2 linked regions of the Fodinicurvata sp. EGI_FJ10296 genome follow. The protein of the gene in region 2 binds, or shares a complex with, the protein of the main gene of each other region. Links are inferred from orthologs where the notes say so. Each region holds a gene or a part of one and is shown on either strand. Other genes may lie near its edges.

Region 1 (4,727 bases), on a different replicon or contig from region 2:
AGGGTCGGTTCTGTTATCAGTCTGTCCCATGGCTGGCAGCAAGTCCACATCCCAAGTCGCTCCTTGGCGTGACAATTGCATAATAAGTTGATCTACAGCGAACGGGAGAATGCGCATCACAGGCGCAGAGATGGGTGACACTCCCTACAGCGGGATGTATTCTGATGAATCGCTGGTTCAAAAGACGATAATTCAGGGCTTTACGGAAGGGCAGGTAAATCAATGACGATCTCACTTCGCGGCTTGCTGGCGTCGACGGCGCTGGCTGCATCCATGGCGCTGGTTACGCCGGCGGCGTTCGCTCAATCGATTACAGTGGCCATCGGGTCCGAGCCGTCGACGCTCGACCCGCAACTGCGCGACGACGGTGGCGAGCGGCAGGTAAACGACAACATATACGAGACGCTCATGGCCCGGACGCCGGAAGGCGAATTGGAGCCGGGTCTCGCCGCAGAGGTCCCGACGCAGGTCGATGAGACGACATGGGAATTCACGCTCCGGGAGGGCGTTACTTTCCACAATGGCGAGCCCTTCAATGCCGACGCTGTGGTTGCCAGTGTCGAGCGGATCATCGATCCGGAAAACAATTCCGAGCAGATGGCCTATTTCGGAACGATCGCCGGCGCCGAGAAAGTCGACGACCTGACCGTTCGAATCCTGACCACGGGCCCGGATCCGATTTTGCCTTCGCGCATGTACTGGATGAAGATGATTCCGCCGGACTATGCCGAGGAGGGAGATCTGGCCTCGGAACCGGTCGGGACGGGGCCATATCGGTTCGTCGACTGGCAGCGCGGCACCAGCATCGAACTTGCCGTGAACGAAGATTACTGGGGTCCGGAACCGGATGTCGAAGCGGTAACCTTCAGATTTGTCGGCGAACCCGGCACGCGGCTTTCGGGCCTTATGGCCGGCGAGTTCGATGTCATCATCAACCTGTTGCCAGAATTCACGGCGAGCGTTGAAAATTTCGCTGCTGTCGAGGGCCTTGAGACCTCTGTTTTCGTTCTTGGCGCCGACAACGAACTGACGTCGGACGTCCGGGTCCGCGAGGCTCTCAATCTGGCCATCGACCGGCAGGCCATGGCCGACAGTCTGTTCCAGGGCTATGCCACAATTGCCGCCGGGCATCATGTCAACCCACGCGCTTTCGGGTTCAACGATGACCTGGAATCCTATCCCTACGACCCTGAGCGCGCGCGCGAACTGATCGAGGAGGCGGGCGCCGTCGGGGCTACCCTTGAGGTGATCGGCGAATCCGGCCGCTGGCTGAAGGATCGAGAGCAGATCGAAACCGTGGCCGGCTACTGGTCGGAAATCGGACTTGAAACCGATGTCCAGATCCAGGAGTTTTCCCAGTATCTCGACAGCCTGATGGGCGACGGGCCGCGCCCGGATTCTATCTTTATCGCCAATTCCAACGAACTGTTGGATGCCGATCGCGAAGCCTCATACATCTATCATATGGACGGCGCCGCTTCGTCGAATTCGGATGAAGAGATGGCGGCGATGATCGACGAGGCGCGGGTCACGACCGATCCTGAAGCCCGCCAGGAATTGTATGACGCCATATTCCAGCGCGGCCACGACATGCACTACACTGTGCCGTTGTTCAACCTTCAGGACATCTATGGCATGTCGCCACGGATGGAATGGCAACCCCGCGTCGATGCAAAAATGCTGATCAAGGAAATGTCGGTCAGCGAGTAGGACGTGGCACCGCATTCCGGCAGCGATGTGCCGGAATGCGGGCATTGAAAGATAGGGGCTGGACGGAATGGGGACATTCATACTCCGACGGGCATGGCAGGGCTTCCTGGTCGTGCTCGGTGTGACTCTGACGGTGTTCGTCGTCACGCGCGTTTTCGGAGATCCCGTCAGCCTCATGCTGCCGCTCTCGGCATCGGCGGAACAGCGTGCTGCCTTTGCCGAGGGTCTGGGGCTGAATCAGCCGTTGCTGGTTCAGTTTGTTCAGTTCGCGGCCGACCTTGCCACGTTCGATTTCGGTGAGAGTGCCTGGCAGCGAAGGCCGGCCATAAACGTCGTATTCGAGCGTTTGCCGAACTCGTTGCTGCTGATCGGCGCCGGATTGGGACTTGCGGTCGTGCTGTCGGTCCCCATGGGGGTGGTGGCGGCGCTTCGGCCGGGCGGTATCGTCGATCGGCTGACCGTCGGCCTGGGCTTGCTCGGTTTGTCGATGCCCCAATTCTGGGTCGGATTGCTGCTGATTGTCGTCTTCGCGGTTCAGCTTCAGGTTCTGCCGACTTCCGGCATGGGGACCCCGGCCCATCTGGTGTTGCCGTCCGTCACGCTAGCGTTGGTGCCGCTCGCCCGGCTCACCATGCTGGTGCGTTCGTCGATGATTGATGAACTCAATCAGCAATACGTCAAGACAGCGCGCGCCAAGGGAATGCCGCTGAGGCGGATCATCGGCGTTCACGCCCTGCGCAACGCGTCCATACCGTTTCTGACGCTGGTGGGGTGGGAGCTGATCCTGACCCTTGCGGGTTATACGGTGGTTGTGGAAACCGTGTTCGCGTGGCCGGGCCTCGGGCTGACGGCGATCCAGGCGCTCCAGCGCGGCGACCTGTTTCTGGTGCAGGCAATAGTGTTCACAATCGCCATCATGATCGTGCTGATCAATATCGCCTTGGACGTCGTCTTCAAGCTCATCGATCCAAGGATCAATTTGAACTGATATGACCCACAGCGAATCAATATCGTCCCGGAAGGCGGCTTCCGAGGATACTGAGGCCGATGCCCGTTCCAATGACGGCGATCCCGGAGATGTACCCTGGAGCCGCCGGATCGTCGAAGTCGGGCGCGAGTTGTGGGAGGACAAGGGCGGTGCCATCGGTCTCGCGGTCATTCTGCTGATCGTGTCGGCCGCCCTGCTTGCGCCCTGGATCGCGCCCTACGATCCGACGTCACAGGCTGTGACGCAGCGGCTGACGCCGCCCTTCTGGCTGGAAGGCGGTACCTGGGCCCATGTGCTGGGCACGGATCATCTCGGGCGCGACGTGCTTTCGCGGCTGATCTGGGGCGGCCGGGTGACGCTGTTCATCGGTGTCAGCGTCGTGCTGCTGGCGGGTACGCTGGGGGTCGTCGTCGGCCTGTGGGCGGGATATCTCGGCGGCCGGGTCGACAGCATTCTCATGCGGCTGGTCGATATCCAGGTGTCGTTCCCCGGCGTTCTTCTGATCCTGCTGATCGTGTCGGTGATCGGACCCAGCATCACCACCATCATCGTGGTGCTGTCGATCACGAACTGGATGGTCTATGCGCGGCTCGTCCGGGGCATCGTGATGTCGGTCCGACAGACCCCCTATGTCGAAGCCGCCGAGATCGTCGGTTGCAAGCCGCGACGCGTCATCTTCATGCATATCCTGCCCAACCTGATTTCACCGCTGCTGACTGTCGGCATTCTGGAATTCACCAACATCGTCCTGGCCGAGGCGGCCGTATCGTTCCTGGGACTGGGCGTGCAGCCGCCGGCGACGAGCTGGGGATTGGATATCGCCGGCGGCCGGGATTACATCTTCATCGCCTGGTGGCTGGTGACGTTCCCGGGCCTCTGCATCGTCGCCACGGTCCTGTCGATCAATCTGTTCGCCAACTGGGTGCGCGTGACCACGGATCCGCAGGAACGTGAAAAGCGGTTTGCCAGATCGCGGCAGGCACGCCATGTGCCGACAGTCGCTCCCGATGCGGGCGACGGTAGCGGCACGGGCAGCAGCAGGGAGTCCGGACCATGACGGCCGACAGCATGGAAACGATGCTGGAAGTGGAGCGGCTGCGCGTGGAATTCGCGACCCGTGCCGGCGTTGTTCACGGTCTGAGCGATGTGTCGCTGACGGTCGGCAGAGGCGAGACACTCGGCATCGTCGGTGAATCCGGATCGGGCAAGAGCGTGACGGCCCAGGCCGTCATGGGGCTGATCTCCGCACCGGGGCGAATCGTCGGCGGCGATATCAGGTGGCGCGGCCGGTCATTGCTGGGACCCGCAGGAGAACGGTATGGCCGCTCGATCCGGGGGCGGGAGATCGCCGTCGTCTTTCAGGATCCGATGACCTCTCTCAATCCGCTCATGACCATCGGCGCCCAGATCGCCGAGGTCGTTCGCTATCATCTTGGCCACAGCCGCGCCCAGGCGCGCAACCGGGCGGCGGAACTGCTGGGAGCGGTCGGCATTGCGGTGCCGCGCAAGACCCTCGACCAGTATCCCCATGAATTGTCAGGCGGTATGCGTCAACGGGTGATGATCGCCATCGGAATCGCGTGCGAGCCGTCGCTGCTGATCGCCGACGAGCCGACCACGGCGCTGGACGTCACAATTCAGGCGCAAATTCTGGAGCTGCTGGCCGATCTGCAGCAGCGGCTGGGGCTGTCGATTGTCCTTATCACCCATGATCTGGGCATTGTGGCCGGTCTCTGCCACCGGGTGGCTGTCATGTATGCCGGGCGCATCATCGAGACCGGTGACGCCGATGCCGTGTTCGAACAACCGGCGCACCCCTATACACAAGGACTGCTCCGTTCCACCCCTCGGCTCGACGGCGTCGACGAGCGCCTGATCTCGATCGAGGGAACGCCGCCGAACCTGATGACGCCGATCGTCGGCTGCCCGTTTCTGGCCCGCTGTCCGATCGGCGACGATCGCTGCCGCGCCGCGCCGCCGCTGGTGACGACTCCGGGCGGCACGGCCGCCTGCTGGAAGGCGGGAACAC
Region 2 (7,686 bases):
TGGCCGCGAGGTGCTGATCCTGGATCCGACCGACACTCCCGTGGCCCACGGTCAGGCGCTGGTCACGGCGCAGGCGCTGCGCGAAATCGGCATGAATGTACGGCTGGTCGCCATGGACTGGGCGACCATGACCTCGCGCCGGGCCGTTCGCGAGGCGCCGGAGGAGGGTGGCTGGAACATCTTCCCGACCTGGTGGCTGGCCGTCGATCAGCTGAACCCGATCAGCAACATCTCGGTTTCCGGTTCCGGCGACGATGCCTGGTTCGGCTGGCCCGAGAACGAAACGATCGAACAGCTTCGCGACGATTTCGCCCGGGCCGAGGGCTTCGACGCCCAGATGGCGGTCGTGGAAGAACTGCAGCAGGAACTGTACGACTTCGTCCCCTATATCCCGACCGGTCAGTACTATCAGCCGACAGCCTATCGGGATAACGTGACGGGCGTCATGAACACGCCGGTGCCGTTCTTCTGGAACATCGAAGTCGAATGACCCCCCGGATGAAGACCCATAGGGCGCCGTCGCACTCCATGACCAGACAAGGGTAACAAAGCCGCATGCTTGCCTATGTCATTCGACGCGTCCTGGCCACTATCCCCATCATGGGGATAGTGGCGGTCTTCGTGTTCCTGATGCTCCATATGAGTCCGGGCGACCCGGCGGTGATCATCGCCGGTGACTTCGCCGGACCGGAAGAGGTCGAGGAGATCCGCCGTCAGCTGGGGCTTCATCAGCCCCTGATCGTGCAGTTCGGCAGCTGGCTGGGCTCGCTGCTGCAGGGCGACCTCGGCACCTCGATCTATTCGGGCCTGCCGGTCACCCGGCTGATCGGTCAAAGGGTGGAGCCGACGCTGCTGCTGACCCTGTGCACGATCGCCATCGCGGTCACCTGCGCCATACCACTGGGTGTCATCGCCGCCTGGAAGGCGGGCGGCTGGCTGGACCGGATCGTCATGGCGTTTGCCGTCATGGGCTTTTCGATGCCGGTCTTCGTGCTGGGCTATTTCCTTATTGCCGGCGGATCGATGCAACTCGGCTGGTTTCCGGTGCAGGGCTATACCAGCCTGTTCGTCAACCCATGGGAATTTCTGCTTCATATCACGCTGCCGGCGATCACGCTGGGGGTTGTCTACATGGCGCTGATTGCGCGCATGACCCGGGCGACGATGCTGGAAGTGCTGAACGAGGATTATATCCGCACCGCCTATGCCAAGGGCGTGCCGACACACAAGGTGCTGATCAAGCACGCGCTGAAAAACGCCATGGTGCCGATCGTGACCACGATCGGTCTCGGCGTCGCGCTGCTGATCGGGGGTGTGGTGGTGACCGAAAGCGTGTTCGCGATCCCCGGGCTGGGGCGGCTGACCGTCGATGCGGTGCTCAGGACCGATTATCCCGTCATCCAGGCCGTGATCCTCGTGTTCTCCTTCGCCTATGTCCTGCTCAATCTTCTGGTGGATCTCAGCTATGTCCTGTTCGATCCCCGCATCCGGTACTGAGGCCAACGCATGAGCGCCGAGACAAGGGACCTGACGGTGTCCAGCCGGGTGGCCGAAACCTTCGCCTCCATGGGCGACGGCCTGCGCCGCAATCCGACCATGCTGTTCGGCCTGGTGGTGCTGTTCATCATGGCGTTCGCGTCGTTCGTCGGGCCGTATTTCGGCGTCGCGGATCCGCTGCGGCAGAACGCCATCGACCGGCTGCAGGGCGCCAGCGCCAGCAACTGGTTCGGCACCGATATGTATGGCCGCGATCTGTTCAGCCGGGTCCTTCACGGCGGCCAGATCTCGCTGGTGGTCGGGTTGAGCGTCGCGTTCCTGTCAACCGTGCTCGGCCTCGCCATCGGCCTTGCCAGCGGTTTCAACCGCCATGTCGACGCCGTCGTCATGCGGCTGATGGATGCGCTGATGTCGATCCCGGCGATCCTGCTGGCCATTGCGCTGGTGGCGCTGTGGGGCAGCAACGTGCCCAACGTCATCCTCGCGCTGACCATCCCCGAGGTGCCGAGGGTGGTGCGGCTGGTGCGCTCGGTCGTGCTGATGCTGCGCGATCAGCTGTTCGTTCAGGCCGCCGTCGCATCGGGAACGCCGACCTGGAAGATCCTGCTGCGGCACATCCTGCCCAACGCGGTGCCGCCGTTGATCGTCCAGGCCACGTATATCTGCGCGCAAGCGGTCATCTTCGAAGCTTATCTCAGCTTTGTCGGCGCCGGCACGCCGCCGGAGATCCCGAGCTGGGGCAACATCATGGCCGAAGGACGCATGTATTTTCATTCGAACTTCGCAATCATCCTGTTTCCGGGGCTGTTCCTCGCGATCACCGTCTTCGCCATCAATACCTTCGGCGACGGCCTGCGCGACAGCCTCGACCCCCGCATGGCGCGGCGCGTCTGACGACAGCGTGACGAACAGGTGAAAGGTCCGACATTCATGGCGAATTCTTCCCCGTCGACGCTGCTGTCGACGAGCGGCGACGTAAACGACGCGACGCAGAACGACGAACCGGTGCTGGAGGTCGACGACCTGCGAACCTGGTTCGACACCCGTGACGGCGTTGTAAAGGCTGTCGACGGGCTGAGTTTCTCCGTCAAACCCGGCGAGATCCTGGGTGTCGTCGGGGAGTCCGGCTGCGGCAAGTCGATCACGTCGCTGTCGATCATGCGCCTGGTGCCGAGGCCGCCCGGCCGGTTCGCCAGCGGCCGGATTCTGTACAAGGGCCGCGATCTGCTGACACTGTCCGAGCGGGAAATGCGCCGGGTGCGCGGCAACGACATCTCGATGATCTTCCAGGATCCGATGAGTTCGCTGAACCCGGTGCTGAGCATCGGCGATCAGCTTACCGAAGCCATCATGCTGCACCAGCACATGCCGCCGAAGGCCGCGCTCGCCCACGCCGAAGAGATGCTGAAGCTGGTGCACATCCCCGAGCCCCATCGGCGCGTTCAGGAATACCCGCACCAGCTTTCCGGCGGCATGCGCCAGCGCGTGATGATCGCCATGGCGCTGTCGTGCAATCCGTCGGTGCTGATCGCCGATGAACCGACCACGGCGCTGGACGTGACGATTCAGGCGCAGATCCTGGCGCTGATGGAGGAGATCCGCGACACGTTGAAGACGGCGATCGTCCTGATCACCCACGATCTGGGCGTGGTCGCGGAAATGGCCGACCGCGTGCTGGTCATGTATGCCGGCCGCAAGGTCGAGGAGGCGGATGTCTACACCCTGTTCGACCGTCCGCTGCATCCCTATACGCGCGGCCTGATGACATCGGTGCCGCGCATCGAGGCCGCGGAAATGGACGGCGGGCGGCATCGGCTGACTGAAATCCCCGGTATCGTGCCAGCGCTGTCGGATCTGCCGGCGGGCTGTACCTTTGCCGACCGCTGCCCCTTCGTCCGCGACCATTGCCGCGAAACCTATCCGCCACTGGAACAGAAGAAGCCGGGACATCTGGCCGCCTGCTGGGAAAGCGATCGCCTGCCGGAGTGGACGCTATGAGCATGGATACCGAAACCATCGACGCGACGACCGGCCCGCGCGCACAGGGCGCCGCCGCGCCCGAACCGCCGCTGCTGGACGTGCGCAACCTGAAAAAGCATTTCCCGATCACCAGCGGCCTGTTCGGGCGGGAGTCCGCGCGCGTCTATGCCGTCGACGGTATCAGCTTTTCCGTCGCCCGGGGCGAGACGCTGGGCGTGGTCGGAGAGTCCGGTTGCGGCAAGTCGACGGCGGGCAAGACAATCCTGAAGCTGATCGAGCCGACATCGGGCGAGATCCGGCTGAACGGGCACGACATCACGCGGTTCAGCCGGGCGCAGATGCATCCGTATCGGCGCCAGATGCAGGTCATTTTTCAGGACCCGTATGCCTCGCTCAATCAGCGCATGCGCGCGCGGGACATCGTTGCCGAACCGCTGGGCAATTATCCCGAGGGGGCGTCGGCAAAGGTACGGGCCGAGCGGGCGGCGGCGCTCTTCGAGCGCGTCGGATTGCGCCAGGACTTTCTCCATCGCTATCCGCACGAGTTCTCCGGCGGTCAGCGCCAGCGGCTGGGCATAGCACGGGCGCTGGCCCTGAACCCGGAACTGATCATTGCCGACGAACCGGTGTCGGCGCTGGACGTTTCGGTTCAGGCTCAGGTCATCAACCTGATGATGGACCTGCAGGAAGAGTTCAATCTGTCTTACCTGTTCATCGCGCATGATCTGGCCGTGGTTCAACACATCAGCCACCGCATTGCCGTCATGTATCTGGGTCGGGTCGTCGAGATCACCGACAAGCGCAGCCTGTTCAAGAATCCGCAGCATCCCTACACCGAAGCCCTGCTGGCGGCGGCGCCGCTGCCCAATCCGCGCCGGCGCGGCAAACGCACGATCCTGACGGGCGACGTCCCCAGCCCGATGAATCCACCCAGAGGATGCCATTTCAACACCCGCTGCCCCTATGCCGTAAAGCGCTGTTTCGAAGAGGAACCGCTGCTGCGGGAAGTCGCGCCCGGCCATCAGGCGGCCTGCCACCTGCGCTAGCGGCCGGCGGCGGCAATAACGAAGACGGAGAATTCGATATGACGACGGCGCCGAGCGGACTGACCCTCACCCGCGACCTCCTCGCCTTCGATACCGTGAGCCCGCCGGGCAACGAGCGTCCTTGCGTCGAGCATATCGCCGGTCTGCTGAAGCCTGCCGGATTCGATCTGGCATTTCACGAGTTCGCGCCCGGACGGCCCAGCCTGGTGGCGACGCTGCCGGCCGATGGTCCCGCCGACAGGGCGCCGATCGCCTATTCCGGTCATGTCGACACGGTGCCACTGGGCCGTGCCCCATGGTCGGTCGACCCGTTTGCCGGTGAGGTGCGCGACGGGCGCCTGTATGGGCGCGGATCCAGCGACATGAAAAGCGGTGTCGCCGCTTGCGTGCTTGCGGGTCTGGCGCTGTCCCAGCGCAGCGGCCGGCGCGCCGACGTCGTGCTTGTCATCAGCGCCGGTGAGGAAACGGGATGCGAGGGTGTTATGCATCTGGCCCGGACGCCGGGCGCTTTGCCGCAACTGGGGGCACTGGTGGTCGCCGAGCCGACCGACAACCGCCCGATGGTCGGGCACAAGGGCGCGCTGTGGCTGACGCTCGGCTTCGAGGGCGTTACCGCTCATGGCTCGATGCCGGAAAAGGGCGACAACGCGATCTTCAAGGCCTGCGCGGCGGTGACGAAACTGCAGCAGTTCGCCTTCGGCGTTTCGCCCCACCCCGTGATGGGCGGGCTGAGCCTGAATGTCGGCACCATGTCAGCCGGGCTGAATATCAACTCCGTGCCCGATTCCGCCGAAATCGGTGTCGATATCCGCACCGTCGTCGGTCAGACCAACGCCGAGGCGCGAATGCAGCTCGATGCCGTGCTGGAAGGGGCGGCGCGTTTCACGACACTGACCGACATGGACCATGTCTATACCGATCCCGAAACGCCCTGGATGCAGCGGGCGTTTGAATTATGGGCGCAGGATTTCGGCCGGTCGCCATCGGTCGAGACCGCGACCTATTTCACCGATGCCTCCGTCCTGAAACCGGCCTGCGGCAACCCGCCGACGCTGATCATGGGGCCGGGCCCCATGGCCATGGCGCATCAGACCGACGAATACTGTGACGTCGACGCCATTGACGCCTGCACCGATTATTTCGTGCGCCTGGGGCTGGACCATGTCGCGTAGACTGGCGCCGGACTGATGACGCGCCCGACCCACTGCCTTAGCTGCGGCCGACCGGTCAACCGCTATGCCGCGACCTGCCAGCACTGCGGCGCGGCACAGCCGCAGAAACGCCTTGGGGGCGTGGTGGGGCTGGTCGGCCTGCTGCTGCTGCTCGCCCTGACCGTGGTCTGGGCGCTGTTCGGGGGGTGAGGGGAAAAGGCCGCGATGCCGCACGAAATCCCTGTCCCGGACCAGCCGCCACCCTGACCAATTCCCGGGTGCTGTGCGGCACGGAGTGACGCATTGCTGACCCGGGATCTGGTGCAGAAACTTCCCACGGATGAAACGCGAACCGCGCCTATCCGGAAGGACGATCAAAGGTGGGCACTGGGGTCAGACCAGCCCCAGAAAGGACAGGATGAAAAAGACGACGACGACGAGCCCGACGAGATAGATCAAACTATGCATAACTTAATCCTAATGTTGCATGGTCTGTCTAACTGAGCATCTTGTGGTATGCAAAGACTATTCTCCCGATCCATGCCGGCGTTCCCGGCGCCTGGCGATGGCCCGGCCCATCACCTCGCAGGCCAGGCGGAAATCGTCGATCCGCATCGACTCATCCGGGTTGTGGCTGCCATTCTGGCTTCGAATGAAGACCATGGCCGTTGGGATACCGGCCTCGGAAAAGGCCGCCGCATCATGGCCGGCACCGCTGGGCATGGTCAGGGTCTTGATGTCGGCTTCGTCGGCGCTTTTCTCCAGCAAAGCCACCAGACCATCGTCCATGGCGCGGATCGGCGGCCCACTGTCACCGCCAATCTTGAAGTCGACACCGAACGTCTCTGAAATCGTGTCGATCAAGGTGTATAGCCGGTCCATGAATCGCTTCAGGGCCTCCGCCTCGATGGCCCGGATATCGATGGTCACATTGACCTTTCCGGGAATGCGGCTGAACGCGTTCAGTTCGGGATCCGTTTGAACGATTCCGAACGTGACCAGAAGAAAGTCGCCGTCTTCCTCCATCCCCCGCCAGATGGTGTTCGTTTGGTCGATGAAGGCGGCTGTGGCGGCCATGGCGTCGTGCCGATAGGTCCGGGGTTCCGCACCGGCATGGGCCCAGACGCCCGTTACCGTCATGTCACGGAAGCGATGGCCGCCGGCAATTGCGCTCACCACGCCGACCGGAATTCCCGCCGTTTCCAGAACCGGCCCTTGCTCGATATGCATTTCGAAAAAGCTGTCGATCTTCTCAGGTGTCAGGAGCGCTTCGCCGCGTTTGACCGCCGCTGAATCATAGCCGCATTCATCGATATGAGAGGCCAGCGTGCGGCCGGTATCGGACCGGCGCAGCAGTTCGAGCTGTTCGGCCGGCAGACGGCCCAGCGCCATGCGCGAGCCGATATATGAATGCGGAAACCAGCAGCTTTCCTCACCCCGGAAGGCGACGACCGACAGCCCGCGTTCGCCGGGCCGGTCGGCGGCTTCTTTCAGGCAGGCAAGCCCCGCCGCCACGCCAGCGGCGCCGTCGACATTGCCGCCCTGACGAACACTGTCCAGATGACTGCCCGTGACGACGACGGGCAGGGCCGGATCCTTGCCGTTGATATGGGCGATCGTGTTGCCGGCGGCATCGTGGATTACGGTTGCCCCGATTTCACGCGCCAGTTCGGCGAAAAGGCCATGGGCGAATTCTTCTCCGGGGCCATAGGCGATCCGGGTCATGCCCCGTCCGGACGGATCGCCGGTTTCCTTCTCCAGGCCGTCGAGCAACCGTGTCGCAAAGGAAAAGCTGTTGTCGGTCATCATTGTTGGGAAACCCGCGTTTCTGGTGCCGATGTCGGACGGATGAAGCGCCCGAAGCCGGGCTCCTGCACGATGGCCGAGCCGTCCCAGACCAACGCACCGCGCACAAATGTCGCCTGAACCCGAACATCCATGGTCATGCCGTCATAGGGGCTCCAGTCGAGAACCGACAATGTATTGCCGCTGTCGTATTTGAACGAACCCGG

Evidence for each region. Proteins that work in one complex are often made in the same cells at the same time.
Region 1: the proteins of ABZ728_RS06660 (region 2) and ABZ728_RS21935 are in contact, whole or in part, in a cryo-EM structure (PDB 8Z1Y), measured with the Escherichia coli proteins. The link is inferred for Fodinicurvata sp. EGI_FJ10296 from one-to-one orthologs.

The regions. Positions count from the first base shown.
Region 1 is NZ_JBFCVL010000020.1:445-5,171, forward strand. The notes cover bases 1,774-4,727. They hold ABZ728_RS21935 (ABC transporter permease), read left to right. Parts: upstream 1,774-2,699; coding sequence 2,700-3,755; downstream 3,756-4,727. Other genes in these bases: ABZ728_RS21930 (ABC transporter permease), read left to right, coding at 1,778-2,698; ABZ728_RS21940 (ABC transporter ATP-binding protein), read left to right, coding at 3,752-4,727. In the rest of the region: ABZ728_RS21925 (ABC transporter substrate-binding protein), read left to right, coding at 223-1,710. UniProt on the Escherichia coli protein: Part of the ABC transporter DppABCDF involved in dipeptide transport. Responsible for the translocation of the substrate across the membrane.
Region 2 is NZ_JBFCVL010000003.1:107,957-115,642, reverse strand. What follows is about bases 2,508-5,507. They hold ABZ728_RS06660 (dipeptide ABC transporter ATP-binding protein), read left to right. Parts: upstream 2,508-3,491; coding sequence 3,492-4,523; downstream 4,524-5,507. Other genes in these bases: ABZ728_RS06655 (M20 family metallopeptidase), read left to right, coding at 4,562-5,507; ABZ728_RS06665 (ABC transporter ATP-binding protein), read left to right, coding at 2,508-3,495. Also shown: ABZ728_RS06680 (ABC transporter substrate-binding protein), read left to right, coding at 1-490; ABZ728_RS06675 (ABC transporter permease), read left to right, coding at 556-1,497; ABZ728_RS06670 (ABC transporter permease), read left to right, coding at 1,507-2,391; more of ABZ728_RS06665, read left to right, coding at 2,428-2,507; more of ABZ728_RS06655, read left to right, coding at 5,508-5,695; ABZ728_RS06650 (hypothetical protein), read left to right, coding at 5,711-5,884; ABZ728_RS06645 (hydantoinase/carbamoylase family amidase), read right to left, coding at 6,200-7,483; ABZ728_RS06640 (dihydroorotase family protein), read right to left, coding at 7,480-7,686. UniProt on the Escherichia coli protein: Part of the ABC transporter DppABCDF involved in dipeptide transport. Responsible for energy coupling to the transport system.